Regions from separate parts of the Nocardiopsis sp. CNS-639 genome, predicted to be linked through region 1. Evidence: predicted binding sites of a transcription regulator. Region 1 holds the regulator's gene; the other holds the start of a gene.
What was found. Region 1 encodes HrcA, which represses chaperone genes, less so after heat shock. Its sites were predicted from a motif close to TTGGCACTCTCNNNNNGAGAGTGCCAA; they were not measured.
Positions count from the first base shown of each region.

Region 1 (15,276 bases):
CCAGTGAACCGTTCCCGGCGAACCGGCCGCCCGGCAGGGGCGTGCGGGCGGGCGCCCCCGGTGAGGGAGCGCCCGCTGTCTTCTTGGACGCCACCGCTACTCGCCGATCTGCGAGGCGATCGTTTCGTGGGCGGCCTCCATGGCCTCGCGCACGTCCTCACCGGCGATGACGGCGGCCTGGGCGATGCCCAGCGGCTCCCACGTCTCGCCCATCTCCGGGATGGAGGGCATCGGCATGCCCTCGGCCCCGGCCTCGGAGATCGCGGCGATGGTGGGGTCGTCGGCCGAGACGCTCTCCAGGGCCTCGGTCTGCACCGGCATGCGGGGGTCGGCCTCGTAGAGGCTGAGGACGAAGTCGGTGTCGGTGACGTAGTTGGTCACGAACTCCTGGGCCAGGGCGCTGTTGGCGCTGCCCTCGGTGACGAAGAACGCCTGGTAGCCGATGTAGGGGCTGGCGGGCTCCTCGCCCTCGAAGCCGGGGATGGGGCTGATCTCGTAGTTGACGCCCGCCTCGTTGGCGTCGGCGACGTTCCACGGGCCCGCGACGAAGAAGGGGGCCTCGCCCTCGTAGAACAGGGAGGCGTCGTTCTCCAGGGTGATGGAGCGGCGCAGCACGCCCTCCCCGGCCTCGCCGTACTCGGCGACCTTCTCCATGGCCGCGATGGACTCGTCGGTGCCCACGCCCAGGTCGGTCGGGTCCCAGTTGCCCTCCTCGTCCTGGCCGAAGAGGTAGCCGCCCGCGGAGGTGAACAGGGCGTTCATCCGGTAGGGGTCGCCCTCCTGGCCCACGGCCATGGACAGGACCTCGCTGGTCTCACCGGAGTCCTTGAGCTCGGTGCCGACCTCGACCATCTCCTCGAAGGTCGCGGGGGCGGCCGGCGCCAGGTCGGTGTTGCGCATGAGGAAGATGTTCTCCTGGGAGTAGGGAACACCGAAGAGCTGGCCGTCGTAGTTGAGGGCCTGCAACGAGGTCTCGTCCAGGCCGGAGGCGCGGTCCTGGGGCAGCTCGATGGGCTGGACGGCGCCGTTGCGCACGAGGTTGCCCGTCCAGTCGTGGGCGCCGATGAAGACGTCGGGGGCGTTTCCGGCCTGGTGGGCGTTGAGCACGTCGCCCTGGATGTCGCCGAAGGTCAGGCCCTGGACCTCGACCTCGATGCCGTTGGCCTCGGCGAACTCCTGGGCGGCCGCCTTGATGGCGTCGGCGCGCTCGGGGTCGGACCAGATGACGAGGCTGCCCTCGGCGGCGGCCTCCCCGCCCTCGTCGCCGCCGCCACTGCACGCGGTCGCCATCAGTGCGATCGCGGCGATGCCCGTGACCGCTCGTGCGCTGCGGAATCTCATGCTGTCTTCCTTCCGGGAGGCCGTGCTGAGGAGGGTCGCGCATGCGTTCCGGCCGTCGAGGGCATGCGTGGTGATGTGACGCTAGCAATAACTTGCAAGCTTTGAAAGAGTTTGCGGATCTCCCGCATAAAGATGTGGAAACGCCACGGAAACGGGCGCGTGACATCGTGCTCTGGGTAGCGGTGCGGTGACCGTTCGCTGATAGATCCTGTGATGGGCAGCGATTTCGTAACACCATTGAACACGCCACCGCGGACCACTCGAACCCGGTTCGGGTCCGGCCCGCCACAGAGTGCTGGCGGGGGAGCCTCCTGTGGAGGCGCGCCGCAGGCGGTCAGGGGTGGAGCGTGTCGGTGACGGCGTCCAGGCATCCGTAGGGCGTGGGCTTGGTGGTGCGCCGCAGGGGGTGGGCCTTCAAGGCGACCTCGGCCTGGCACCGGTAAAGCGCGCGGGTTCCACGCCAGCCCCTGGGGAGCGGGCGGTCGTGGTGGGCACGGGCGACAACGGTCAGTGCTGGGAGGCGGGGGTCGGCTGGGAGCACGTTCGCCCAGCGAGCTTGCCGAAGGAGATCCCCGCGCCAGCAGGACGGTGCTGACCGGCACCGGCCCGCACCGCGTGCGGTGCCGGACCCCGTGTCCGGCACCGCACGCGCGGGCTCAGTCGCTCAGCCCTTCAGCCGCGCAGCCCTTCAGCCGCGCAGCCACACCGCCGTCTCGGCGGGCAGCGTCAGGGTGCCTCCGGCGGGCGCGCCGACCGGACCGCTGGCCACGAGCACCTCGCCGTCGGCCGCCAGCTCCACGGCCTCCCCGGTGAGGTTCACCGCGACGCGCACACCCGGCTCGCGCTCGAAGTACAGCACGCCGCCGGGCGCGTCCAGCCAGGCCATCGAGCCGTCGCCGAGCGCGTCCAGCTCCCGGCGCAGGCGCAGCGCCTTCGTGTACAGCTCCAGCGTGGAGCCCTCCACCCCGCGCTGGGCGGCGCGCGACAGGGCGCCCCAGCCCTCGGGCATCGGCAGCCACGGAACGCTGCCCTCGGGGCCGAACCCGTACGGCGCCTGGTCGCCGCCCCACGGCAGCGGCACCCGGCAGCCGTCCCGGCCGCGGTCGGTGCGGCCCGAACGCTCCCAGGTCGGGTCCTGCAGCGAGTCCTCGGGCAGGTCGGTGACCTCGGGCAGTCCCAGCTCCTCGCCCTGGTACAGGTACACCGAACCCGGCAGGCCCAGCATCAGCAGCGTCGCCGCGCGCGCACGGCGCAGCCCCTGCTCACCGCCGCCGAAGCGGGTCACGTGGCGGGTCACGTCGTGGTTGGACAGCACCCACGTGGTGGTCGCGCCCACCGCGGTGTTGGCGGCCAGGGACACGTCGATGACCTCGCGCAGGCGCCCGGCGTCCCACGGCGCGGTCAGGTACTCGAAGTTGAACGCCTGGTGCAGTTCGTCCGGGCGCAGGTAGCGGGCCACCCGCTGGGCGTCCTCCACCCACGCCTCGGCCACCAGGGCGCGGTCGCCCGGGTACTCGGCGGCGATCCGCGCCCAGCGGCGGTAGATCTCGTGCACGCCGTCCTGGTCGAAGTAGGGCAGCGAGGTGCTGCCGTCGAGCATGTCGGCCTTGGCGTCCTCGGCGATGTCGGGCATCGCCGGGTCCTTGACCATGCCGTGCGCGACGTCGATGCGGAACCCGTCCACGCCCCGGTCCAGCCAGAAGCGCAGCACGTCGTCGAACTCGTCGTGCACCTCCTGGTTGGTCCAGTCGAAGTCGGGCTGCTCGGGGTCGAACAGGTGCAGGTACCACTGCTCGGGGGTGCCGTCGGGCCGCTTGAGGCGGGTCCAGGCCGGGCCGCCGAAGATCGACTTCCAGTTGTTCGGCGGCTCCTCCCCGTCGGGTCCCCTGCCGTCCCGGAAGACGTACCGCGAGCGGGCGTGCTCGCCCGGCTCGGCGGCCGCGGCCTCCTTGAACCACCGGTGGGCGGAGGAGGAGTGGTTGGGCACCACGTCGATGATCAGGCGGATGCCCATCCCGTGGGCGGTCTCCAGGAGGGCGTCGAAGTCCTCCAGGGTCCCGAAACGGGGATCGACGTCGCGGTAGTCGGCGACGTCGTAACCGCCGTCGGCGAGGGGGGAGACGTAGAACGGCGTCAGCCAGATCGCGTCCACGCCGAGTTCGGCCAGGTGGGGGAGGCGCTCGCGGATACCGGCGAGGTCGCCCTCACCGTCACCGTTGGAGTCGGCGAAGCTGCGGACGTAGATCTGGTAGATCGCCGCGTCACGCCACCAGTGCGACTGAGGCTCCATCAGCGGGGGTCCTTCCCTGTGACGAGTGCAATTTCTTGCGCAAGATTACCGCCAATTTTCGGCCGTGTGACGACGATCTCGACTAGAGTTGCGCCCATGGGTCCACGACTTGCCGACATCGCGCGGCACGCAGGCGTCAGCGAGGCCACCGTCTCGCGGGTGCTCAACGACAAGCCGGGCGTCGGCAGCGACACCCGCAAGGCCGTCCTGACGGCGCTGGACGTCCTCGGCTACGAGCGCCCCGCCCGGCTGCGGCAGCGCTCCGCCGGACTGGTCGGCATGGTCATACCCGAACTGGAGAACCCCGTCTTCCCGATGTTCGCCCAGGCGGCCGAGGGGGCGCTCGCCCAGCGCGGGTACACGCCGGTGCTGTGCACCCAGACCCCCGGCGGGATAACGGAGGACGAGTACGTGGAGCTGCTGCTGGAGCGCAACGTCTCCGGCATCCTCTTCGTCTCCGGGCGCCACGCCGACACCACCGCCCCCCACGAGCGCTATCACGCCCTGGTCTCGCGCAGACTCCCGATCGTGCTGGTCAACGGGTACGCCGACGCCATCCCCGCCGCCTTCATCTCCTGCGACGACCGGGAGGCCGGGCACCTGGCCGTCAACCACCTGGTCGCCCTCGGCCACACCCGCATCGGGTTCACCAGCGGCCCCGAGCGCTACGTTCCGGTCCGCCGCAAGCTCGACGGGTACCACCGGGCCCTGGCGCAGCACGGCCTGGACGGCGAGGACCTCGTGGAGCTGTCGCTGTTCGGCGTGGAGGGCGGCCACGCCGCCGCCACCCGGCTGATCGAACGCGGCGTCACCGCGATGGTCTGCGGCTCGGACATGATGGCCCTGGGCGCCATCCGGGCCGCCCGCCAGCGCGGCCTGAGCGTCCCCCGGGACTTCTCGGTGGTCGGCTTCGACGACTCCCAGCTCATCGCCTTCACCGACCCCCCGCTGACCACCGTCCGGCAGCCGGTCAACGCCATGGCGCTGGCCGCCGTGCGCGCCCTGTGCGACGAGATCGCCGGACACCCCGTCTCCCACACCGAGTACGTCTTCGACCCCGAGCTGGTCGTCCGCGGCTCCACCGCCATCGCCCCCACCAGGAACCCCGCCCCCCTCACCCGGGTCGACGCCGCCCCCGCGCACGCCCGGGCGGAGCGCCCCCGGGTCTGACCGGGCCGTCCTCCCCACAGCCCTCCCCGCCTGATCCCCACACCCCGCGTCCCGTCCCGATCTCCCGATCCCTGCTCCCCGATCCCGTAACCCCCCGCTTCCCCGCCTCCGATCCCGCACCGCCGTACCCGAGCCCCCGCGTGCCCGACGCGGGGGACCAGGGCACACCGGCCGGTCGGCGACACTGGAGGTATGCCTTCCGTTGCCCTCGACGGCGATCCCGTACCGAGCACCGGCGAACTGCCCGGGCCGTCCCTCGCCGAACTCGGCGGGCGGCCCCTCGGGTTCTACGTCCACGTGCCCTTCTGCGTCACCCGCTGCGGTTACTGCGACTTCAACACCTACACGGCCGAGGAACTGGTCTCCCGCGACGGCACCGCCACCGCCTCCCGCGAGACCTACGCCGACCAGGCGATCGCGGAGGTCGCGCTGGCCGACCGGGTCCTGACGGGGGAGCGCCCGCCGGTCAGCACGCTGTTCGTCGGCGGAGGTACGCCCACCCTGCTGTCGGCCGAGGACCTGGGCCGCGTCGTCACCGCCGTGCGCGAGCGCTTCGGGTTCACGCCCGACGCCGAGCTGACCACCGAGGCCAACCCCGAGACGGTCACCCCCGACTACCTCGCGCGGCTGCGCGAGGCCGGGTTCACCCGTGTGTCCTTCGGTATGCAGAGCGCCCGCGAGCACGTGCTGCGGGTGCTGGAGCGCGGCCACACGCCCGGACGCCCCGAGCAGTGCGTGGAGTGGGCGCGGCGGGCAGGGTTCGAGCACGTCAACCTCGACCTGATCTACGGCACTCCCGGGGAGGGCGACGAGGACTGGCGGGCCTCCCTGGAGGCCGCGGTCTCCGCCGGACCCGACCACGTCTCGGCCTACTCCCTCATCGTCGAGGAGGGCACCCGCCTGGCCGCCCGCGTGCGCCGGGGCGAACTCGCCGAGCCCGACGACGACACGATGGCCGACCGCTACCTCATGGCCGAGGAGGTCCTCACCGCGGCCGGGTTCAGCGCCTACGAGGTGTCCAACTGGGCGCGCACCGAGCAGGGCCGCAGCAGGCACAACCTCCTGTACTGGACCGGCGGCCACTGGTGGGGCGTGGGCCCGGGCGCGCACAGCCACGTGGGCGGCACCCGCTGGTGGAACGTCAAGCACCCGGCCGCCTACGCCGCCCGCCTGGCCGCCGGGCACAGCCCGGGCCTGGCCCGCGAGGTGCTCACCGAGGAGGAGCGCCGCTTCGAACGCGTCCTGCTGGAACTGCGTGTGGAGGGCGGGTGCCCGCTGGACCTGCTCGAACCGCACGGCCGCGACGCGGCCAAGCGGGCCGTCGCCGAGGGCCTGCTGGACGCGGACGCCCACGAGGAGGGCCGCGCGGCCCTCACCCTGCGCGGGCGCCTGCTCGCCGACGCCGTGGTGCGCGACCTCACCTGAGCCCCTCCGGCCGGGGCCGGACACGGCGAGGGGGCCCGGCCGACGGCCGGGCCCCCTCGCGTCCGCCGAAGCGCCGGACTACTTGATCCAGCTGACGTTGAACGGGTAGCGGTACCACTCGCCCCGGTTGGCGGCCACACCGCCGATGATGCCGAGGGCGACGGCCGCGATCCAGCAGATGAACCAGGTCAGGAACCCGATGATGACGATCATCAGGACGCTGGAGATCAGGTAGCCGATCAGGATCAGGAGCTGGAAGTTCAGCGCCTGCGCGGCCTGGTTGCGGACGAACGGCGACTCGTCCTTCTTGACGAAGAAGATGATCAGCGGCACGAGCCAGCCGATGACGCCGCCGCCCACGTGGGCGAACATCGCCATCTGGCGCTCGTCCGGACTGGGCTGGCCGGTCGTGGCCGAGGAGGGGCCGTAGGCGCCGTGCGGGGGCTGGCCGTAACCGCCCTGCTGGTAGTGGGACTGGTAGCCGCCGGTCTGCTCGTACCCGGGCTGGCCGGGGTAGCCACCGGGCTGGCCCGGATATCCGCCGGACTGCTCCTGGTACCCGGGCTGGCCGGGCGGGAGCGGATAGCCGCCCTGCTGGTAGCCGGGCTGGCCACCGGTGGGGTAACCGTGCTGGGAGGGGTAACCGCCGGAGTCCTGGCCGGGCTGCTGGCCCTGGCCGTAGGGGCCCTCGGGAGGGTTGCTGGGATAGGACATGTTGGGTTCCTTCGTGCGGATGCGCTCGGACTGCGTGCGGGAGCGGATCACTTCAACAGGCGGATGCTCACCGGGTAGCGGTACCACGTCCCCTTGTTGGCGCCGTTGGCGCCCAGGACGCCGAACACGATAGCGACGACCCAGATCAGGGCGACCAGGAGGGATCCGATCCAGGACAGCTCTGGGAAGAAGATACCCAGGCCGATGAAGGCCACCCACGCGAAGAGGTAGGGGATCAGCAGGGTGAGCTGGAAGTTGGCCGCCTCGGCCGCGTGGTGGCGGACGAACGGCGACTGGTTGCGCTTGGCGAAGTAGATGGCCAGCGGCGGGATCCAGCCCAGGCAGGCGACCACGAAGCCCGACAGGTGGGCGAGCATGGCCACGAGCGTGCTGTTGTCGCCGCCCGGCGCGCCCTGCTGGGGCTGGCCCGGAACGCCCGGCTGCCCGTACGCCGCGGGCGCGCCCGGGTAGGGCTGCTGCTGGCTCGGAGTGGGCTGGCCGTAGACCCCCTGCTGGGGCTGTTGGGGCTGGCCGTAGGGCTGCTGACCGTACTCGGGCTGCGGGGCGTAGCCGGGCTGGGCGCCGGAGGGCTGCGCTCCCGGTGCCTGGGCGTAGCCCTGCTGTCCCTGGTCGGGCTGCGGTGCGTACGGGGACTGGGCGCCGGAGGGCTGACCGTAGGCGGGCTGCGCCCCCGGGGTCTGGCCGTAGGCCGTCTGCTGCCCGTAGCCGGGCTGCTCGGGGGTGCCTTCCGGCGGTGCGAAACCGGGCTGCTGCTGTCCGGCCGGGGGCTGGCCGTACTCGCCCTGCTGGGGCTGGGCGTAGGGCTGCTGACCGTATTCGGGTTGCGGGGCGTAGCCGGGCTGGGCTCCCGAGGCCTGGCCGTAGCCCTGCTGCCCCTGCTCGAACTGCGGGGCGTACGGCGACTGCGCGCCCGAGGGCTGACCGTAGGCGGGCTGGCCCTGACCGGGCTGGGGCGCGTACGGCGACGGGGCGCCGGGGGGCGGTGCGAAGTCGGGCTGCGCCCCCGGGGCCTGGCCGTAGCCCTGGTAGCCCTGCCCGGGCTGCGGGGCGTACGGGGACTGCGCGCCGGAGGGCTGGCCGTAGGCGGGCTGCGCGCCCGAGGGCTGCTGGCCGTGGTCCTGGTCGGGCTGCGGAGCGTAGGGCGGCTGCGCCCCGGACGGCTGTCCGTAGGCGGGCTGCTGGCCGGCTTCCGGCTGCGGGGGCCGCTGTCCGTACTCCTGCTGACCGTCCTGCCCGTGCTCCTGCTGCTGTCCCCGGTGGGGATCCTCCGGGGGCGGGGGGTTCGTCGGGGTCTGGCTCATGCTCTTCCTTGGCTCCGCTGATGAGAGGGAGGTTCTGTACTACCGTGCTGTACCGACGACCGCGCGGGCCGGAGGCGGGCGGCCTCGGCACCGGACACGGGGACCGGCGCCTCGCCCAGGTCAAATCCTAGGTCCTACCGCTCCTCCCGCGCGCAGCGCTCGCTAGGGAGCGTCCGGGTGCGGCCCGGTGACGAAGTCGATCAGTTCCTCCACCCGGCCGAGCAGAGCCGGCTCCAGATCAGCATAGGTACGGACCGACCCCAGGATCCGGCGCCACGCCTCTCCCGTCTCCATCCGCCAGCCCAGGGCGCTCACGACCCCCTCCTTCCAGGGGACGCCGCGCGGCACCTCGGGCCATGCCCCGATCCCCACGGAACCCGGCCGCACCGCCTGCCAGACGTCGACGTAGGGGTGCCCGGCCACCAGCACGTGCTCGCCGCGCACCCGCTCGGCGATCCGCGTCTCCTTGGATCCCGGTACCAGGTGATCCACCAGGACGCCCAGCCTCCTGCCGGGCCCGGGTGAGAACTCCGCCACGATCGAGGGCAGGTCGTCGACCCCCTCCAGGAACTCGACGGCCACCCCCTCCACGCGCAGGTCGTGGCCCCAGACCTTCTCCACCAGCTCGGCGTCGTGGACGCCCTCCACGTAGATCCGGCTCTCCCGGGCCGTGCGCGCCCGCGCGCCCGGTACCGCCACCGACCCGGAGGCGCTGCGCAGCGGCCCCCGTGGAGCGGTGGAGGGGCGCACGAGGGTCACCGGCTCGCCGTCGACCAGGAACGCGGCGGGGGCGAGGTCGAACACGCGGCGGCGGCCGTGCCGGTCCTCCAACGTGACGGTGGCCTTGTCCCAGGCCATCACCGCCCCGCAGAACGCCTCCTCGGCGTCCTCCACGACCAGTTCCCTCTCCAGGGGCACCTCGCGGACCGCCTTCTTCTTCGGGCGGCGCCAGTCCCCGGCGAGCACGTCGCGGCCGTAACGGCCGGTTCCCTTGGTAGCCACGGTCGTGCAGTCTACTGGTGGCGCGCGCCGGCGCCCCGTCGGCCGCGGCGCGTGCCGCGTTCCCGGCGGGAGCAGGGGTGACACGGCCGCGCCGCGGCTTCACCACCCGCGGGTAACCGTCAGGGTTTGCGGCCGGGCATAGACTTAGCACTGAGGACCATGGAGTGCCAGGAGGTGGCGAGTGCTGGATGAGCGCAAGCTCGCGGTCCTGCGTGCCGTCGTCGAGGACTTCGTCAACACCAACGAGCCCGTGGGTTCCAAGGCCCTGGCCGACCGGCACCGGCTCGGAGTCTCCCCGGCGACCATCCGCAACGACATGGTCGCCCTCGAGGAGGACGGCTACATCGCGCAGCCGCACACCAGTGCCGGACGCGTTCCCACGGACAAGGGGTACCGGCTCTTCGTCGACCGGCTCTCCTCGGTCAAACCGCTCTCCAGCGCGGAGCGGCGCGCCATCGAGTCATTCCTCACCGGCGCCGTGGACCTCGACGAGATCGTCGCCCGGACCGTGCGGCTCCTCGCGCAGCTCACCCGCCAGGTCGCGATCGTCCAGTACCCGTCGCTGACCCGCTCGTCGGTGCAGCACGTGGAACTGGTCCCCCTCGGGGGGCAGCGGATCATGATGGTCGTGATCACCAACACGGGCCGGGTCGAGCAGCGCGTCATCGACGGCCTGGGAGAGGTCCACGAGGCCGCCGTCAACGACCTGCGCGCGATGTTGAACCGGGCCATCGCCGGACGCCACCTCGGCGACGTGCCCGACGCGGTGGAGGACCTGCCTCCGCAGGTGGCGCCCGAACACCGCCAGATGGCGGTGTCGGTCCTCTCCGTCCTGCTGGAGAGCCTCGTCGAGCGGCACGAGGAGAAGATCGTCCTCGCGGGGACGGCCAACCTCGCCGCCGTCGACTTCGCCGCCAGCCTCAGGGACGTCCTGGAGGCACTGGAAGAGAACATGGTCCTCATCCGTTTGCTGGGAGAGGCCAAGGACCCGTCGATGCTCACGGTGCGCATCGGCGCGGAGAACTTCCACGAGGGCCTGAGGTCCACCTCCATCGTGTCGGCGGACTACGGTGTGGGAAACCAGTCGCTCGCCAAGATCGGTGTGGTGGGACCCACCCGGATGGACTATCCGGGGACGATGGGAGCAGTACGCGCCGTGGCTCGCTATGTCGGACAGATTTTGGCAGGACAGTAACCCAGTGGCCAGAGACTATTACCAGGTTCTCGGAGTGCGTCGCGACGCGTCCAAGGACGAGATCAAGAAGGCCTACCGGCGGCTCGCGCGCGAACTCCACCCGGACATCAATCCGGACCCCGCAACCCAGGAGCGCTTCAAGGAGGTGACCCAGGCCTACGAGGTCCTCTCCGACGAGAACAAGCGCCGGATGTTCGACATGGGCCAGGACCCCTACGCGCCCGGCGGCGGCGGGGCCGGGGGCTTCGGCGGCGCGGGCGGGTTCGCCTTCGACGACATCATGAACGCCTTCTTCGGCGGCGGCCAGCCCGGCGGGCGCGGCCCCCGGGAGCGGGTCCGCCGCGGGCGCAGCATCAAGATCCGCGTCGAACTCGACCTGGTGGAGACCGCGTTCGGGGTCAGCAAGGAGATCACCTTCCCCACCGCCATCCTGTGCGAGACCTGCCAGGGCGAGGGGACGGCGGCCGGTTCGCACCGCACCACCTGTGAGATGTGCCACGGACAGGGCGAGGTCTCCCAGGTCACGCGGTCCTTCCTCGGCCAGGTCATGACCTCCCGCCCCTGCCCCCAGTGCTCGGGCCAGGGCTCGGTCATCACCAACCCCTGCGGCGACTGCGCGGGCGAGGGCCGGGTGCGCGAGAAGGTCACCCGCACCGTCAAGATCCCCGCGGGCGTCGACGACGGCACCCGCATCCAGCTCGCCGGGGAGGGTGAGGTCGGCCCCAACGGCGGACCGCGCGGCGACATCATCCTGGAGATCATCCAGCGCCCGCACCCCACCTTCGAACGCCGCGGCGACGACCTGCACTGCACGGTGACCGTCCCCATGACGGCCGCCGCGCTGGGCGCCTCCTTCGCCTTCGACACCCTCGACGGCACCGAGAACATCGACCTGCGCCCGGGCACCAACTCCGGCCACGTCATCACCCTCCCCAACAAGGGCGTCAGCCACCTCGACGGCGGCGGCCGGGGCGACCTGCGCATCCGCGTCGACGTGGAGACCCCGAGCAGGCTGGACGAGGAGCAGGAGGCCCTCCTGCGCAAGTTCGCCGAACTGCGCGGCGAGGACCAGACCCCGGGACGCTTCAGCCCCGGACACGGCGGGTTCTTCTCCAAGATCCGCGACGCCTTCGGCGCCAAGTGACACCGCCGGTCTTCCTGGTCGAAGCCGCCGACCTGGCGGCCGACCGGGTGACGGTGGACGGCGCCGAGGGCCGCCACGCCGCCGTGGTGCGCCGCATCCGGGAGGGCGAGACCGTCGACCTCTCCGACGGACGCGGTCTGCGCGCCCGCTGCACGGTGACCGCCGTGGGCAGGGACCACATCGTCTGCGCGGTGGTGGACCGCCGGGAGGAACCGGCGCCCCGCCCCCGCCTGACCGTGGTCCAGGCACTGCCCAAGGGCGACCGGGGCGAACTGGCCGTGGAGATGATGACCGAGGCCGGGGCGGACGCGGTCGTGCCCTGGGCGGCGGAGCGCTGCGTCACCCGCTGGAAGGGCGACCGCGCCGCCAAGGCGCTGGCCAAGTGGCGTGCGACCGCCCGCGAGGCGGCCAAGCAGGCCCGGCGTGCGCGGCTGCCCGAGGTGGCCGACCTCGCCGACCGCACCGCCGTGGTCGAACTGCTGGCGGGGGCGGACCTGGGCGTCGTGCTGCACGAGGACGGCGCCAGCCGCCTGTCACAGCTGGAACTGCCTGTCGGACAGGACGCCGGCGTCGTCGTGGTGGTCGGTCCCGAGGGCGGCTTCTCCGACGCCGAGCTGGAGGCGTTCGACGCCGCGGGCGCGGTCCGGGCGCTGCTGGGACCGAGCGTGCTGCGCACCTCCACCGCCGGGGTCGCCGCCCTGTCGGTGCTCCAGGCCCGCACCGGCCGCTGGTAGGGCGCACGGCCCGACGCTGAACACACGAGAGGCGCCCGGACGTGTCCGGGCGCCTCTCGTGTGTCCAGCGGATGACTCCTGCGCGGACCGGCCCCGACGTGTACGGGGACGGGCCCTCCGTGGGGGGTGTGTCAGCTGCTGGGAGCCGTCTTGGCGCCGTTGTCGCCTCCGGTGGTGCCGGTGCCGCCGGTGCCGGTTCCGTCGCCTCCGGTCCCGCCGCCCTCGCCGCCGGTGCCGTCGCCGCCGGAGGGCTCCTCACCACCGGTCCCGCCGCCGCTGTCACCGCCGCCCTCCTCACCGGTGGACCCGTCGCCGGTGCCGCTGCTCGGCTCGTCGCTGGGCTCGCACTCCTCCTCGGAGGCGGCCTTCTCGCCCTTCTCCTCCTCGGAGCTGGACGGGGTCGGGGAGGCGGGCTCCTCGGGCGTCGGACAGGTGGTGGCGGCCGTGACGCCCTCCTCGGAGGGAGCGGGCTCCTCCTCGTCGTCCTCCGGGGTGGGGGAGGAGGCCGGGTCGCGCGGCGGCTCCTCCTCCTGCTGGGTGGTGCCGTCCACGGAGCCGGTGGAGGGGTCGGGAGCGATCACACCGCCGCCCTCGCCCTCCTCCTCGGCGGGCGCGCCCTCGCGGTCGGCGCCCGCGGGGACGATCTCCAGCACGTGGTCGCGGACCTGGGGGCTGGAGATGGCCACGGACCCGGCGATCAGGGCGGCTCCCGCCACCGCCACCGCCGGACGTAGCCAGGGCATACCGAACCAGGCCGAACCGCGACTGCGCTCGGTGCGCTCACGGATCAGGTTCAACGCCTCGGGAGAGGTCGTGACCGTGTCGGCCTCGGCCTTGAGCAGGTGGCGCAGCTGCTCCTCGAACGGATCGTTCGTGGGGTTCGTGGGGCTGGTCATGTCGTTTGCTCCAGAACAGAGCGGAGCGCGGAGATACCGCGGGACGTGTGGCTCTTCACCGCACCCCGGCTGATCCCCATGGCGTCCGCGATCTGTGCCTCGGACAGGTCGCCGTAGTACCGGAGCACGATGGCCTCTCGCTGACGGGTGGGTAGTTTGCGCAGGGCACGGATGACGGCTTCGCGCTCCAACAGGCTCAGCGCGCCGTGTTCCGCGCTGGGGGCGTCGGGCAGGGCCTTGGGCGCGTGCTTCTCCACGACCGCCCTGTGGCGGAGTACGGACCGGGCCTTGTTCACCACGGCCTGGCGCAGGTAGGACAGGGCCTTGTTCGGGTCGCGCAGGCGGCGCCACGCTCCGTGCATGGCGACGAACGAGTCCTGGACGACCTCTTCCGCGGTCGCGTGGTCGCGGACCAGCAGGGCGGCGAGCCGAACGAGCGGACGGTAGTGCTCCCGGTAGAGCTCCGTCACGGCGTGGTCGGCGTCCCACTCCACCGAGAGCGGTGCCGTGGTGGCACCGGCCACCATGGTTTCTGTCGTCACATCAGTTCGACGCACACCCTTGTCGCGGGGTTTACGAAAGGGCATACCTCTTCTTTTCCAGGTAGACGTGCGTTTCAATCCGAACACGCGGGAATATGGCCGGGGCCGGACGGAGCCGACGACCTGACGCGCACGGGTGGAAAGCCTATCGCGCCCGGGGCGCCGGGCGTCGCCGAATCCGCTCGCCCACAGCGCCTCCCAAGCCCTCCGCCGTGGGCCCGCCCGACGGCGACCTGCGGCATCATGGTCCCGGACGAACCCGATACGGCGGCCCTTTCGGCGGTCGCGCGGACGTAAAAAAGGTGAGCGATGGCCCAGGACGACTGTCTTTTCTGCAAGATCGTGAAGGGGGAGGTGCCCGCCGAGATCGTGCGCGAGAGCGAGCGCGCGGTCGCCTTCCGCGACATCAACCCCCAGGCGCCCACGCACGTGCTGGTCATCCCGCGCGAGCACCACCCCAACGCCGCCGAGGCCGCGGCGGCGGACACCGGCCTGCTCGACGAGATCGTCCGGGTGGCGCACGAGGTGGCCGTGGACGAGGGCGTCACCGACCAGGGCTACCGGCTGGTGTTCAACACCGGCAGCGGCGCCGGGCAGACGGTCTTCCACCTCCACGGGCACCTGCTCGGCGGCCGCGGACTCAACTGGCCCCCCGGGTAGGAGGCGCCCGACCGGTCCCGCGCGCGGACGCCGACGCCCCGACCCCGTCCCTCCCGCACGTTGTCCACAGGCGGAAATAACGGATCGAGTCGGGCGGAGGCGCCTTGGTAGACTCGTCGCTGTGGGCTTCGAGGGTTCGGTGTGACCATGGGGAACACCGGCGCGCAAGCTCCGACCGGGCGCCGTCCGCGGCGCCGGGACCGTCCACCAGGTGCGCCTCCCGCAGGGGTCGGGCAGGCGCCCGACCGAAGGGTAGGGACAGCGGCCGCACGGCCTCATCATGTCCGAGACAACGCACACGCACCCGCCACGGGACACCCAGGTCAAGGTCGTGGTGCCCGACGAGCACACGATGGTCAGCCTGCTGGGCTCCAGGGACGAACTCCTCAGGGCGTTGGAGCGGGCCTTCGACAGCGACATCCACGTGCGCGGCAACGAGTTCACCATCAGCGGCTCCCCGGAGGAGACCGCCGTCGTGGTCCGCCTCGTCGAGGAGCTGATCGAACTCGCCAAGAGCGGCACCCACGTCACCCCCGACACCATAGAACGCATGGTCCACATGCTGCGCTCGCCCGGCGCCGAGCGCCCCGCGGACGTGCTGACCACCAACATCCTGTCCAACCGCGGCAAGACCATCCGTCCCAAGACGCTCAACCAGAAGCGCTACGTCGACACCATCGACCAGCGCACGGTGGTGTTCGGCATCGGCCCCGCCGGTACCGGCAAGACGTACCTGGCCATGGCCAAGGCGGTCAAGGCGCTCCAGGACAAGGAAGTCAACCGGATCATCCTCACCCGCCCCGCGGTGGAGGCCGGTGAGCGGCTGGGCTTCCTGCCCGGC
Region 1 is NZ_KB906854.1:356,170-371,445, forward strand. Features, by position in the region: gene G011_RS0101395 (ABC transporter permease subunit) at 1-94, opposite strand, end outside; gene G011_RS0101400 (maltose ABC transporter substrate-binding protein) at 97-1,341, opposite strand; gene G011_RS0101410 (glycoside hydrolase family 13 protein) at 2,030-3,631, opposite strand; gene G011_RS0101415 (LacI family DNA-binding transcriptional regulator) at 3,728-4,801, shown strand; gene hemW (radical SAM family heme chaperone HemW) at 4,994-6,226, shown strand; gene G011_RS0101425 (DUF4870 domain-containing protein) at 6,305-6,940, opposite strand; gene G011_RS0101430 (DUF4870 domain-containing protein) at 6,988-7,317, opposite strand; gene G011_RS0101435 (DUF3097 domain-containing protein) at 8,425-9,264, opposite strand; gene hrcA (heat-inducible transcriptional repressor HrcA) at 9,446-10,459, shown strand; gene dnaJ (molecular chaperone DnaJ) at 10,464-11,603, shown strand; gene G011_RS0101450 (16S rRNA (uracil(1498)-N(3))-methyltransferase) at 11,600-12,337, shown strand; gene G011_RS0101455 (hypothetical protein) at 12,469-13,233, opposite strand; gene G011_RS0101460 (SigE family RNA polymerase sigma factor) at 13,230-13,760, opposite strand; gene G011_RS0101465 (histidine triad nucleotide-binding protein) at 14,085-14,435, shown strand; gene G011_RS0101470 (PhoH family protein) at 14,716-15,276, shown strand, end outside.

Region 2 (15,276 bases), on a different contig from region 1:
TATCACCTGGCTCAACGTCTCCGCAGGTCACCTCAACCCCGAGTTGGCGAGTGGCTTCAGTGACATATTCCTGTCGTACATGGACGAGTTCTCCGAGACCGATGGGCTCGGAGAGGAAGACGAGAACGGCGACCGCGAAGGTGAGAGCTTCGCGACTCGCTGGAATCCCGATACGGGACGTGTGGAACTCTCTCCTGAGAGTCGTCTCGCCTTCACACAGATCATCATGGGCGATGAGGAAACGGCCACTCGTGTCTACGAGGAAGTCCTGCTCAACACCGGGCGGACGATGGAGGAGTACGCGTCCAACACAGGGGAGAGGGACCACGTCCCCACCGTACTGGCAGGAAGCCTGCAGGGACTCGTTGAGGAGGCCCTGTCTCATGAGAGCAGCCACCGAATGGACAGCCACAAGGAAGCGGCCGACTACCGGAACAAGGTGACCGGCGGGGTCATCGACATCCTTGGTGGTGGTGCTGGTGACGCCCAGGTACCCGGTTTCGTGGTCGAGATCGCGAAGTTCGCAGCCAAGGAAGCTCTGTCGGTCCCCGTGCATGAGGCCACAGAGAACGCGGATACGGTCGGCGAGTGGGCGCGGAACGAGCAGATGCAAGGGTTCGCCATTTCCGCTCTTGCCAACTCCGACCCCGAGCTCATGGCCCGTCTGGAAGCCGACGGGATTGCCCGGAGGGACGCGTCAGGTGAACTCTACGTCCCCGTCGACCACGCGGACTGGGACGTGCAGACCTCGGCGGGTGTCCTGGCTACGGAGTTCGATTCCATCGACGAGATCGAGTGGTCCGACGGCGAGGGCAGTACCGCGAACGCTGTCTACAACTTCCTTGAGGCCTTCGGTAACAACAGTTCCAAGTGGGAGGAAGTCTCGTACTGATGGTCGCTGCTTCTGTGTTTTCGGACGATTCCTTGGGAGTTCGCGCGAAGTACCGGGGAGCCGTGGCTGTGTTGTCCGCTCTCCTGCTCGTCTCCTGTTCGGCGGAGGAGGGCTCCGGTGGCGGGGTCACCGGCTCCGACGGGGCACCGCAGGAGCTGGTGAGGGACCGGGAGTACCGCTCGGAGGTGAGCGGAGCGGCGTGGACGTGGGAGGCTCCCGAGGGCGTCTCGCGGACCAGGGTCCTCCCCGTGCCCGGAGGTGTGGCAGCCCTCCTCGACGACGGGGTGGTGGGGCTCTCCGGGGAGAACGGCGGGCCGATGTGGGAGTTCCGGGTCCCCGGGAGCGAGGTCTTCGGCAGCGTCGCGGACCACGGTCGTTACTTCACGCTCCAGATCCTGGACTCCGAGGACGAGTCCGCGCCGCCGAGGATGGTCGTCCTGGACACGGTGACCGGAGAACCCGTCCAGGACTACTCCCTGACGGAGGGCGACAGTTCGTCCGGCATGGTCAGAGGATGGTTGGGCAACGTCACCGACGAGCACTGGATCACCGTGGACGGCGACGGCGGCGGTCTGACCGCCTTCGAGCTGGGCAGTGACCGGACTGCCTGGTCGGTCCCCGATCTGGCGCGGTGCGAGGACGTGGGGTCGGTCGACGCGCTCGTCACGCTGGACGAGGTCACCGTCGCGGCCGTCACCTGCTACGAACAGCCGGAGGGCGAGGACTCGGTGGAGATGACCGAGGGGCAGGAGTTCGTATCGGGTTTTGTGGGGATTGATTCGGCGACGGGCGAGGAGCTGTGGCGAACGGAGGAGCAGACGGGGATGTTCCCCGCTGACTCCCGGGAACGCACGGTGACCGTGCACGAGAGTGGTCTGGTCACCGCCTACTACCCCTACGCGCAGGCCGGGCGGGTGGTCGATCCCACTACCGGGGAGGTGGCGACGCTCGAAGAGGGCCGGGTTCTGTGGACGAACGGGGACGGCTCCCTCCTGGGAGTGTGGAATGAGCGCGCACGCGCCTACCGGACCCAGGACCGCTCGGGAGAGGTGCGCGAGGGTGGAACAGGTGAGGGGACCGGAGCCGCTGAGTCCATCCTGAACGCCCTCCGGGGAGACCCTCTGGTCGTCGGTCTGGAGGACGGCGTGCTCCAGGTGTCGGAGGAGGTGTCCGGCGGTGGGGAAACCGAGATCGCCGTGTTCCAGAGCTTTGAGGACGCGGTCCCCGTCATGTTCACCGCGGACGGGGAGACGCCGCTGGAGATCGGCAACGCCCTCTCCGCGCCCGGAGCCGTCGCCCTCTCCTACAGCTCCGGTGAGGGCCGCAGCGGTGTCATCGGTCTGCACTGACCTCTGGGCTGGAGCATACCGACGGGGATGACCGCAGTGGGGCGGCGCGCGGCCGCCCCACGGGGTTCCCCTCCCGGGATCAGGCCTCGGAGCCGAACAGGTCCAGGAACTCGCAGGCGAAGGCCGCCGCGTGGGCGGCGGCGACCGGCTGCCAGAAGTCGTCGGCGTCCGCGGTCTTGCCGCTGAGCAGGTCGGAGATCCCCCGGACCACCAGCGAGTGCGTGCCCGGGGCCAGGTAGGCGCTGCGCAGGAACCCGTAGCCCTCCATCTCCACGGCGACCGCGTCCCGGCAGCGCAGGCGCAGACGCTCGGCGGTGAGCGCGTCCCCGGACGCCACGACCTTGTTCCCGGCGGCCACCGGCTTGACGAAGGCACGGGGCGGTTCGGGCCGACGCGGTCGAGGAGGCGCGGTCCCGGCTGGAGTACACGACCGTGGCCGCGGGTTTTTGCCGGGAGCCCTTCACCATCAGCGACCTGCGCAGGGTGTACGAGGTGATCTGGGGTATCTCCCTGGACCCCAGCAACCTCCGTCGCAAGGTCACCAGGACGGCGGGCTTCGTCGAGCCCACGGGGGGAGGCGCACCGCGGAGGCGGGTCGTCCCGCGGCCCTGTACCGGTTCGGCGGCGCCCGTGAGCTGTACCTGCCGCTCCTGCGCTCCGGTGACGTGGCGGGGGCGGGGGAGCGCGCCGGAGCCGGTGGACGGGGCTGAACCGCTGAGAGGGCCCGAGGTCGGTGAGCGGGGCTGAGTCGATGACGGCGCCGGGGCAGGAGCGTGGGGACCGGGGTGCGAGCCGGTGAGCGGGGCTGAACCGAGGAGAGTGCCGGGGCAGGAGCGCCGGGGTCGGGGCGTGGGCCGGTGGGCGGGGCGGCGGCCTTGCCTCCGTGTTGACGCGGGTCCGGGCTTCCTCCCCGGCGGGCGGGGTAGTCGGGCCGTATGGACGCGTCTCCTCAGCACCACGGCTCGCCGGCAGCCCTGCCCACCGTCACCAGCCTGTCCGAGCTGGCCGACCTCGTCCGCGGCCGCGACCGCCTCTACCTGCGCTACTCGGACGGCCCCGAGCGGGACCGCCACATCGTGAGCAAGGACTACGAGAGCGAACTCGAACTCCCCGGGCTCTCGGTCACCGTCCTCACTCCCGAGTCCTGGTGGACCCGGCCCCTGGAGGACTGGCTCTCCCGCCAGGTGCGCAAGTACGCCTCCCTGGTCGAGGACGACCCGGACCGGGTGGGGTGGGTCCTCCAGGGCGACACCGTCGCCCACGGCCCCGACCACGAACCGCTCCTGGACGGGGTGCGGCCGGTCGCCTACCTCTCCGAGGACGTGATGGAGGAGGCGCAGCGCAGGTACCGGGAGCGCTTCGAGGCGGGCAGGAAACCGACCGACCCGTAGCGGCCGTTCCGCTTCCCGCGCGTTTCGCCACCCGGGGGTGGAACCGGATTCGGTCTCCGTGGTTGGCTTCGGGGTATGTTCGCTATCACCGCAGCACGCTTCGCGCCCGACGACCCCGTCTCCGCCCTGGAGGCGGGCGAACGCCCCGACCCCGAGCCCCGCGAGGGGTGGACGACCGTCGAGGTCAGGGCCGCGTCCCTCAACCACCACGACCTGTGGAGCCTGCGCGGCGTCGGGCTCAGCGAGGAGCGCCTGCCCATGATCCTCGGCTGCGACGCGGCCGGGGTGGACGAAGACGGCAACGAGGTCATCGTGCACGGCGTCGTCGGCGACCCGGCCGCCGGGGGAGGGGACGAGACGCGCGACCCCCGCCGGTCGCTGCTCTCGGAGGTCCACAACGGCACCTTCGCCGAGAGGGTCCTGGTGCCCCGCGCCAACCTGGTGCCCAAGCCGGAGGAGCTCTCCTTCGAGGAGGCCGCCTGCCTGCCCACCGCGTGGCTCACCGCCTACAGCATGCTCTTCGGCAAGGCCGACCTGCGGCCGGGCTCCACGGTGCTCGTCCAGGGCGCCGGGGGAGGCGTGGCCGCGGCGCTCATCCGGCTGGCGTCGCAGGTGGGCCACCGGGTCTACGCCACCAGCCGCAGCGAGGAGAAGCGGACCAGGGCGCTCTCCCTGGGCGCGCACGCGGCGCTGCCCACCGGCGAGCGCCTGCCGGAGAAGGTCGACGCCGTCTTCGACTCGGTCGGGCAGGCCACGTGGGCGCACTCGCTGCGCTCCCTGAAGCCGGGCGGCGCCGTCATCACCTGCGGCGCGACCAGCGGCGACGCGCCTCCGGCCGAACTCAACCGGGTGTTCTTCCTCCAGCTGCGGGTCCTGGGCTCCACCATGGGCACCCGTGAGGAGCTGGCAGCCCTGGCCCGGATGTGCGTGCGTACCGGCATCCGGCCCGAGATCGACCGGGTGCTGCCCCTGGCCCGGGCCGAGGAGGGCTTCCGGGCGATGGCCGGGGGCGAGCAGTTCGGCAAGATCGTCTTCACGGTCTGAGCGGGCCCGGCGGAGAGGCCGCGGCCGCGGTGCGCGGTCTCCGACCTGCGGTGACCCTGTGCCCGTAGCCGTAGCCGTAGCCGTAGCCGTAGCCGTAGCCGTAGCCGTAGCCGTAGCCGGTGCTGGTGCTCGGGGCCCGCTCCGGGCGCGGGACCCCGGCTTACCGGCGCGGCCTGCGTACACACGGGGGCCGGGGCACCTCGGGTGCCCCGGCCCCTCCGCCGTTCGCCGGTCCGCGTCCGCCCGGCGACCATCGGGCGGACCGCCTACGCGGACCCCGCGCTACCGGCTACTCGTCGTCCTCGTCCTCGTCGCGGCGGCGCTTCTTCTTGCCGTCCCGGCCAGGGCGCAGCAGCGCCTCGGCCAGGGCGAGCACCGTCTCCTCCAGGGAGGCGAACCGCTTGGTGATGTCGTCGTGCGAGTTCTCGACCGCCTCGGTGACGGTCTCCTCCAGCTCGTGCCGGTCCGGGCGCTGCTTCAGCTCGCGCAGCACCGGCGCCACGGCCGAGGTGACGTGCTCGTCGATCTCGTCCAGCTTGCCGGTGTGGTCCAGCTGCGGCCGCTCCACGAGTTCGGTCAGGCGGCGGTGCAGCTCGCTGACCTCCATGGTCTGCGGCAGCTGGTTGAGCCGCTGGTTGAGCGCCTCCAGCCGGTCGTCGAGGGCCTCCATGCGGCCGTCCACGCCCTCGAAGTGCCCGCTGACGCCCTCGAACTGGCCCTCGACACCGTTGACCCGGCCGTCCAGGCCGTCCAGGCGGCCGTTGACGCCGTCCATACGGCCGTCGATGCGGTCGAGCTTGCCCTCGACCCCCTCGAAGCTTCCCTCGAAGTGCCCCTCGAAGGTGTCGAAGCGGTCGGTGAGGCGGCCCAGCTCGTGGTCCACCTTGCCGGTGATCTGCGCCAGGTGGGTGTCGACCTTGCCGGTCAGTGCCTCGCGCTGGCGCTCCAGACGCTCGTCCAGCGCCGCCCGGTGCGCCTCCACCCGCTCGGTGAGCGACTCGGTCAGCGTCCGCGAACGCTCCTCGGACTCGGTGGCGAGCCGGTCGCCGTTCTCCTGGACGAACGTCCGCAGCTCGGCGAAGTCGGAGGTGACGCGCTCGGCGTCCTCGGCGATCCGGGCGCCCAGGGCGTCGGTGCGCTCGGTCACCGCCTCGCGCAGGCGCTCGGAGGCGGCCTCGGCCTGCTCCCGGGTCTCGGTGCGGCCCAGCTCCATCTGCTCGTTGAGCTCGGCCAGGCGCTGGCGCAGGTGGGTGCGCAGCTCGGTGAGCGACGACTCGTGGTCCTCGCGGAGCTTGGCGAGCGCGCCGGTGACGTCGGCGACCGCGGCGGTCGTCTCGGCGTTGTTCTCCTCGGCCTGGGTGCTGAGGTAGCCGACGCTCTCGGTCAGCTTGGCGGCGAGGGACTCGTGGCGCTCGGCGGAGGAGGCGGACAGGGCGCCCAGCTCCTCGGTCAGGGCGGCGGTGCGCTCGCCCAGCTCGCCGGTGTTCTCCTGAAGGCGCGACAGCAGCGTCTCGTGCTGCTCGGCGGTGCGCTCCTCCATCGAGGTGCGCAGACGCTCGGTGCGCTCCTCCACGAGCGTGCGCAGCTCGCCGTTGGCCTGCTCCGCCCTGGCGGCGGCCTCCTCGGCCTTGGCCTCGACGGTCTCGCCCAGCCGGGCGTCGGCCGCGGCCAGGGCCTCGCGGCTCTCGCTCACGACGGCGGTGAGGCTCTCGCGGCTCTCGTTGACGGCGGCGGTGAGGCTCTCGCGGCTCGCGGCCACGGCCTCGGCCAGCTCGGTGCGGCCCTCGGCCAGGGCCTCGGAGATCTCGGTCCGCCCGCCGGCGAGCGCCTCGGCCAGTTCGGTGCGGCTCTCGCCGACCGCGGCGGTGAGGGCCTCGTGGCGGCTCTCCGCCGACTCCGAGAGCGCGGACAGCGACGCCTGCACGGCCTCGGTCCTGGCGGTCAGGGAGGCCAGCGCGGTGTCGAGCGCGTCCAGGCGGGCGCCGAAGGTCTCGCTCAGCCCGTCCAGGCGGGCGCCGAGGGTCTCGCCGAGTCCGTTCAGACGGGTGTCGAGGCTCTCGTCCAGCCCGGTCAGGCGCTCGCCCAGCTCGTTGACCTGCTCGGAGGTGCGGTTGCCCGTCTCCGCCATCCGCTGGAGGCGGGTGAGCGCGGTGTCCAGGTGACCGGCGATGCGGTGGGTGTCCGCGCGCAGGGAGGGCAGGTCCGAGAGGGGCTTGACCTGCTGGGCGACGACCTCGATGTGCTCGGCGAGGGTCTCCGCCCACTCCGGCGGCCGGGCGAGGAACTCGTCGACGCGGCCGTTGACCGTGGCGACCGACTCGGTGAGGGCGGTGAGCTCGCGCTCGCGCAGCTCGCGGAGCAGCCACTCCATGCCCTCCAGGCGCTGGCGCATCTCCTCGCTGACGGCGCCCTGCGACTTCTGCTCGGAGACGTGCTCCTGAGCGGCCTGGGAGAGCAGGTCACGCATGCGGTCGGAGATCCCCGCCTGACCTCCTCCGTTGAGGAAGTTGTGATTGGTCTGTTCCACCGAGGTGCTCCTTATTTTTCTGGCGCTCCCGTACCCGTCCGGGGGAGTGGACGGTGGGTTCCGGACGGCTCGGGTTCTCGATGGTCCCCGGGTGGGCGGTGTTTTTGCACCAGTACGGCCTCATCGTGACTGGAGTGTGACTGAGCGTATACACGCGAGGCAAGGCCTGTTCTTCTGCTGAACCGCGGGGGCGGGTCAACGATCACGGCCTTCCGGGTGAATCCATGAGAAGGGAAAGAATTCGCGCCGCCAGTTTAACGACACGCGCCGCTCCTCCCCCAGGGGACCGCCAAAGATCTGGGTGGGGAAGGTAACGATCTGGCCCGATGTCGTGATCCGCGGCCCCAGGGTGCACTCCAGCCACCTCGTCCACGGTTGTCCACAGGTGAAAACGTGTCCTTGCGGGCCGGTCGCGGGGAGAGGGACACTCGAACACGGGGGCGGCGCACTCACCCGACGGCGACGCGTGGCGCCCCCGAATCCAGCCTAGGCCGACGCCTCCACCGCCCGCCAGCCCCCCGTCGGGCCTGTGGACACCGGCACGCGCTCCTCGCGAACGGCCCCCCACCGGCTCACCGTCGACGCCGACGGTGAGCCGGTGGCGGGAGCGCCGGTGGAGGCGGTCCCGTAGGCGCGCCGGTGGCGTGATCCGCCGGCCCGCACCGGCGGAGGCGACCCCCTGCACGCACCTGCGGCGGAACCCGTCGGTCCGCACCGGCGGAGGCGACCCCCTGCACGCACCTGCGGCGGAACCCGTCGGCTCGCACCGGCCGGTCCGCACCGGTCGGCCCGCTAACCCCGCCGCGGGTCGCCCACCTCGCGGCACAGCAGGCAGAAGGGCCGATCGCCGATCCGCGTGAGCACGACCGTCACCGACTCCGGGCCGGCGGCGCGCAGGTCCCGGCGCAGCTTCTCGGTGTCCACCGCCGAGCCCCGCTTCTTGACGGTCACCGTCCCCGCCCCGAGGCCGCGCACCGCCGAGCGCAGCCGCTTGAGCGAGAACGGCAGCACCTCCACCACCTCCAGCACCCGCCACAGCGGCGAGAGCACCGCGCTGTCCGCGGTGAAGTACGCGATCCGCTCGTCCAGCAGGGTGCCGTCCACCCGCGCCGCCGCCTCCGCCACCAGGTGCGAGCGCACCACGGCCGGGTCCGGGTCGTACAGGTAGCGCCGGGCCGCCGCCACCGGAGCCGGGCCAAGACCGGGGTCGGCGTCCAGGTGCGCCACCGCGCCCTCGCGGGCGAGCAGCCCCTCGCGCTCGTGCAGCACCGTCGCCCGGCGCCGCGGCCCGTCGGCCAGCGCGCCGAACCACAGGGCGGTCTCCTTCAGCTCGCCGTCCACCGAGATCCACTCGGCCGCCGCGTCCCCGGGCAGCACCTCGTGCGGGATGCCCGGCGCGGCCTTGAGGCAGGCCGCCTCCGCCCCCGCGGCCAGGTCCACGGCCGTGTCCCACGGCGGGGAGTAGGCCGAGGGGTCGAACACCCGGCCGCGCCCGCCCCGCCGGGCGGGGTCGCAGAACAGCAGCGGGTACCGGCCGGGCGCGGTCGCGGAGGCGTCGCCCTCGCGGACCCGGGCCAGCCCGGACAGGCCCATGGCCCCGATGTTGGCGCGGGCCACCGCGACCGTGAGGGGGTCGGCGTCCACGCCCTCGACCGGAACGCCGCGCGCGGCCAGGGCCAGCAGGTCCGCGCCGACCCCGCAGCACAGGTCGCCCGCGGTGGCGCCGTCCAGGCCCCGCCCCGACGACCCGGCCGGTCCGATCGCCCCGGCCATGCGCTCCGCGCGGTAGTCGGCCACCACGCGCCGGGTGGACTGCTCCAGCCCGTTGGGCGTGAAGAACATCCGCCGCGCGAGTTCGCCGAACTTGGCCCGCCCGCGTTCGCGCAGGGAGACCTGGGTCAGGACGGCGTTTACCAGCTCGGATACGGGTAGACCGGGGTCGAGGGCCGCCACGCGCGGATCACCGCGCAGCAGTGAGGCCGCGGCGAGCTGGTCCCCGGCGGCGGCCTTCGGGTCCACCCCCGCCAGGACCTCCCGGCCCGCGTCGGTGAGCAGGGCCTCGAAGGCGGGCAGGCGCATGGGTTCCCCCCGGGCGTCGAAGGAGCGGTGTGCGGACGCGACCGGGCCCCGCCCCGGAGGGGAGCCCCCGGGGAAGTCCCCTGACCGGGGGTCACGGTCACATTTCCATTCTGGCACTCTCGGGGGTAGAGTGCTAACCGCGACGAGGCCGGTCTGGCACCCGCGACGACAGGCCGCCGTGGTCGCCCCTTTTTCGCAGTCGGTCCGTGCACCAGTGCGGGCCGAGATCAGTACACCGAAACCTTGAAGGGGGAGGTCACACCGTGTCGACCGCCACCAAGACCGTGCTGAAGCCGCTCGAGGACCGCGTCGTGGTCCGGACGCTGGAGGCCGAGCAGACCACCGCTTCCGGTCTGGTCATCCCGGACACCGCCAAGGAGAAGCCCCAGGAGGGCGAGGTCCTGGCCGTGGGCCCGGGCCGCTGGGACGACGAGGGCGAGAACCGCATCCCGCTGGACGTGAAGGTCGGCGACGTCGTCCTGTACAGCAAGTACGGCGGCACCGAGGTCAAGTACGACGGCGAGGAGTACCTGGTGCTCTCCGCCCGCGACCTTCTCGCTGTCGTCGAGAAGTAGGTCTCCGCGGGGCCCGCTCCATCGGGCCCGGAGCCATCCGCATCCCGCACCGGTCGGCGCACAGCCGGGCGGGCGGGATGCTCTCTTTCGACCAGCCTGAAGAGGAAGCACCCACATGCCGAAGATCCTGGAGTTCGAGGACGACGCCCGTCGCGCCCTCGAGCGGGGCGTCGACCGCCTCGCCAACGCCGTCAAGGTGACGCTCGGCCCGCGCGGTCGCAACGTCGTCATCGACAAGAAGTTCGGCGCCCCCACCATCACGAACGACGGCGTGACCGTCGCCCGTGAGGTCGAGCTGGACGACCCCTACGAGAACCTGGGCGCCCAGCTGGTCAAGGAGGTCGCCACCAAGACCAACGACGCGGCCGGTGACGGCACCACCACCGCGACCGTCCTGGCCCAGGCCCTCGTCCGCGAGGGTCTGCGCAGCGTGGCCGCCGGCGCCTCCCCGATGTCCCTGAAGAAGGGCATCGACGCCGCCGCCGCCAAGGTGTCGGAGGTCCTCCTGGAGCGCGCCCGCCCCGTCGAGGAGCGCGCGGACATCGCCTACGTCGCCACCAACTCCGCCCAGGACGCCCAGATCGGCGACCTGATCGCCGAGGCGTTCGACAAGGTCGGCAAGGACGGCGTCATCACGGTGGAGGAGGCCCCGACCTTCGGTCTGGACCTGGACTTCACCGAGGGCCTCCAGTTCGACAAGGGCTACGTCTCGCCCTACTTCGTCACCGACGGCGACCGCCAGGAGGCGGTGCTGGAGGACGCGCTGATCCTGATCAACCAGGGCAAGATCAGCAGCCTCAACGACCTGCTGCCCGTGCTGGAGAAGGTCGTCCAGAGCAAGAAGCCCCTGCTCATCATCGCCGAGGACATCGACGGTGACGCCCTGGGCGCCCTGGTGCTCAACAAGATCCGCGGCACCCTCAACGTCGCCGCCGTCAAGGCGCCCGGCTTCGGCGAGCGCCGCAAGGCCATGCTCCAGGACATCGCGGTCCTCACCGGCGGCCAGGTCGTCGCCGAGGAGGTCGGCCTGACCCTGGAGAACGTGGACCTCGACGCGCTGGGCGGCGCCCGCCGCGTCACGATCACCAAGGACGCCACCACCATCGTGGACGGCGCCGGGGAGCAGTCCGAGGTCGAGGACCGCGTCCGCCAGATCCGCAAGGAGATCGAGGCGAGCGACTCCGACTGGGACCGCGAGAAGCTCCAGGAGCGCCTGGCCAAGCTCGCGGGCGGTGTCTCCGTCCTGCGCGTGGGCGCCGCCACCGAGGTGGAGCTCAAGGAGAAGAAGCACCGCCTGGAGGACGCCATCTCGGCGACCCGCGCGGCCATCGAGGAGGGTATCGTCGCCGGTGGCGGCGCCTCCCTGGTGCACGCTTCCAAGGCGCTGGACTCGGACGACCTCGGCCTGACGGGCGACGAGGCCACCGGTGTGGCGATCGTGCGCCGCGCCCTGGTCGAGCCCGCCCGGTGGATCGCGGAGAACGCGGGCGCCGAGGGCTACGTGGTCACCCACCGCGTGTCGGAGCTGGAGGTCGGCCACGGCTACAACGCCGCGACCGGCACCTACGGCGACCTGACCTCGCAGGGCATCCTCGACCCGGTCAAGGTGTCCCGCTCCGCCGTGCAGAACGCCGCCTCCATCGCGGGCATGCTGCTGACCACCGAGGTGCTGGTGGCGGACAAGCCCGAGGACGATGAGGACGACGGGCACGGCCACAGCCACTAGGCACGGCGGCCGGGGCGCGTCCGGCGGACACGGCCCGGCTGCGACGGGGGCGGAGCGGTTGCTCCGCCCCCGCGCACTATCACGCACGTCACAGGTTTCCCTCGGCGGCGCAGATGTTTTCGGGTGATTTTCCCGAAACGTGACCATTCTGTAGTTGCCGATCCGAGTGGTTCAGTCCGGCGGTGGGGGCATCATTCCTAGCGTGACGGTGACGGATGCAGGCGCCCGGGGGCAGCGGGACCACACGGGGTTGAACCATCTGGGATCGCTGGCGGTCCGGGGGGACGACGGGGCGATGGACTCGCTGCTGCGCGAGGTCCGCCCCATGGTGGTCAGGTACTGCCGTGCCCGCCTGGCCCGGGTCTCGGGGCTGGCCCACTACTCCGACGACGTGGCCCAGGAGGTGTGTATCGCCCTGCTCTCGGCGATACCGCGCTACCAGGACCGCGGCCGCCCCTTCGCGGCCTTCGTGTTCGGCATAGCGGCCCACAAGGTGGCCGACACCCTGCGCGGTGCGGGCAGGGTCGAGACGGTGCCCACCGACTCCGTGCCCGAGCGCCCCGACGAGGGGCCGGGGCCCGAGGAGTCGGCGGTGCGGGTGATCGAGGCCCAGCGGGCCCGGGAGCTTCTCGACGAGCTGCCCGAACAGCAGCGCAAACTGCTGGTCATGAGGGTCATCGCAGGACTTACGGCGGATGAGACGGGACATGTCCTTGGAATGTCGGCGGGAGCGGTACGGGTTGCCCAGCACCGAGCTATTGCTCGGCTTCGGCAGGTGGCCGTGGCGAACCGCCTCGTCCCCTGAGCACTCCGGACGCCCCCGGCCCGGACGCCGCCGGTGCCCCAACCGCCCCCGGGCGCGCGGATACTGCCGCGCCCTCGGGCCGTCGGGCTACCTCCGCCCCTAGAGCCGCCCGTTCTCCCGAGGCGCGTGCCACGGATCGGGTCATGGGGTGACCACCTCATGTGACCCTTTGCGCGGCGACCGCTACCGGGAACCGCGGCGAGGTCCGGAACGGCCCCGACCGCCGCCTTCCCCTCTCCCGGGGACGGCAGGAGCGGGGGCGGGACCCGAACCCCCTGGGGCGCAGGGGAATCCGCGTGCGCGGCGGGGACGGAGAGAGGGCCGCGCAAACCGTGAGGCTGGTCACTTTCGGCCCGGGGTGACGGGTCAAACACCCTGTTCCACCGGAGGCGCACGGGACCACGACCTAGGATGAGACGACACGCGAGGGCGAGACCGCGCAGGTGTGCCGGGAAAGCGGAGGTTGTGTCATGGGCCAGAGCCAGGAGTACAGCGACTACGGGGACAAACTCCTTCCCCCCGGACTGACCTACGACGACGTCCTTCTGGTCCCGGCCTACTCCGATCTCCAGCCGGGCGAGGTCGACACCACCACCCGCCTGTCCCGCAACCTCACGCTGCGGATCCCGCTGCTGTCCGCGGCGATGGACACCGTCACCGAGGCCCGCATGGCCGTGGCGATGGCCCGCCAGGGCGGCGCGGGCGTCCTGCACCGCAACCTCTCCGTCGAGGACCAGGCCAGCCAGGTCGACCTGGTCAAGCGCTCCGAGGCGGGCATGGTCACCGACCCGGTCACCTGTCAGCCCGAGGACACCCTCGCCGAGGTCGAGCGCCTGTGCGCCCACTACCGGATCTCCGGCGTGCCCGTCACCGACGGCGCCGGGATCCTGGTCGGCATCGTGACCAACCGGGACATGCGCTTCGAGAGCGACCGGGGCCGCCTGGTCCGCGACGTGATGACCACGGAGAACCTGGTCACCGCTCCCGTGGGCGTCAGCCGGGAGCAGGCCTTCGACCTGCTGCGCAGGCACAAGGTCGAGAAGCTGCCGCTGGTCGACGGCCAGAACCGCCTGCGCGGCCTGATCACCGTCAAGGACTTCATCAAGAGCGAGCAGTACCCCGACGCCACCAAGGACGCCGACGGCCGCCTCGTCGTCGGCGGCGCCGTTGGCGTGGGCGCCGAGGCCGAGGAGCGCGCCAAGCGGCTCGTGGAGGCCGGCGTCGACTTCATCGTCGTGGACACCGCCCACGGCCACTCCTCGGGGCTCGCGGACATGATCGCCAAGCTCAAGGCCAACTCGCGCGCCGACATCGTCGCGGGCAACGTCGCCACCCGCGCCGGGGCGCAGCTGCTCATCGACGCCGGGGCCGACGCCGTCAAGGTCGGTGTGGGCCCGGGCTCCATCTGCACCACGCGGGTCGTGGCCGGTGTGGGCGCCCCGCAGCTCACCGCCATCCTGGAGGCCGCCAAGGCGTGCGGCCCGGCGGGCGTCCCGCTCATCGCCGACGGCGGACTCCAGTACTCCGGTGAGATCGCCAAGGCCATCGCGGCCGGGGCCAGCACCGTGATGCTCGGCAGCCTGCTCGCGGGCGTGGAGGAGAGCCCCGGCGAGCTGATCTTCATCAACGGCAAGCAGTTCAAGGCCTACCGGGGCATGGGCTCGCTCGGCGCCATGCGCGGCCGCTCCTTCTCCAAGGACCGCTACGCGCAGGCCGACGTGGCCAGCGAGGACAAGCTGGTCCCCGAGGGCATCGAGGGCCAGGTGCCCTTCCGCGGCCCGCTCCAGGCGGTCGCCCACCAGCTCGTCGGTGGTCTGCACCAGTCCATGTGGTACGCCGGGACCCGCACGCTGGACGAGCTGCGCGAGCGCGGTCAGCTGATGCGCATCACCAGCGCCGGTCTGCGCGAGAGCCACCCGCACGACATCAAGATGACGGTCGAGGCGCCCAACTACAACGCCCGCTGACGCGGCGGCCGGGCGGCCCGGCGCCGCCCCCCTCCGGGGTCGATAGACTCACGGCGGCAGGAAACGCGCCGGTAGACCGTCCGGCGAGGCACGTCAGAGGGGATCGAAACGTTGGCTCAGGTGGAGATCGGGCTGGGCAAGAACGGACGCCGGGCCTACGAGCTCGACGAGATCGGGATCGTGCCTGCCCGGCGGACGCGGGACCCGGAGGAGGTGTCCATCGCCTGGCAGATCGACGCCTACCGGTTCGAGACCCCGCTCGTGGTCAGCCCCATGGACAGCGTGTCCTCGCCCCGGACCGTCGTGGCCGTGGGCGAGCAGGGCGGCCTCGGCGTGCTCGACCTCGAAGGGCTCTGGACCCGCTACGAGGACCCGGATCCGCTGCTCCAGGAGATCCGTGAGCTCGACGACGTCGCCGCCACCCGACGGCTCCAGGAGATCTACGCGGCGCCGATCCAGGAGGAGCTGATCGGTCGCCGGATCGAGGAGATCCGCGACGCGGGCCTGGTCACCGCGGCCCGGCTGTCGCCGCAGCGCACCGCCCAGTACCACAAGGCGGTCGTCGACGCGGGCGTGGACATCTTCGTGATCCGCGGCACCACGGTGTCGGCGGAGCACGTGTCCGGCCGCGCCGAGCCGCTCAACCTCAAGCAGTTCATCCACGAGCTGGACGTGCCGGTCGTGGTCGGCGGCTGCGCCACCTACACGGCGGCGCTGCACCTGATGCGCACCGGCGCCGCGGGCGTGCTGGTCGGCTTCGGCGGCGGCTCGGGCCACACCACCCGCTCCGTGCTGGGCGTGGCCGTGCCGATGGCCAGCGCCATCGGCGACGTGGCCGCGGCCCGCCGCGACTACCTGGACGAGTCCGGCGGCCGGTACGTGCACGTCATCGCCGACGGCGGCATGACCGGCAGCGGCGAC
Region 2 is NZ_KB906865.1:89,910-105,185, reverse strand. Features, by position in the region: gene G011_RS0118670 (hypothetical protein) at 1-892, shown strand, start outside; gene G011_RS29985 (hypothetical protein) at 961-2,241, shown strand; gene G011_RS31820 (hypothetical protein) at 2,321-2,599, opposite strand; partial or broken gene G011_RS32530 (NUDIX hydrolase) at 2,614-2,951, shown strand; gene G011_RS0118650 (DUF6098 family protein) at 3,177-3,632, shown strand; gene G011_RS0118645 (zinc-binding dehydrogenase) at 3,708-4,676, shown strand; gene G011_RS0118640 (hypothetical protein) at 4,966-7,203, opposite strand; gene G011_RS0118630 (class I SAM-dependent methyltransferase) at 7,996-9,282, opposite strand; gene groES (co-chaperone GroES) at 9,546-9,857, shown strand; gene groL (chaperonin GroEL) at 9,973-11,583, shown strand; gene G011_RS0118615 (sigma-70 family RNA polymerase sigma factor) at 11,792-12,388, shown strand; gene guaB (IMP dehydrogenase) at 12,859-14,355, shown strand; gene G011_RS0118605 (GuaB3 family IMP dehydrogenase-related protein) at 14,476-15,276, shown strand, end outside.
Region 2: a site for HrcA is predicted at 9,393-9,419, ahead of groES (co-chaperone GroES). Genes of this name have one in related genera too.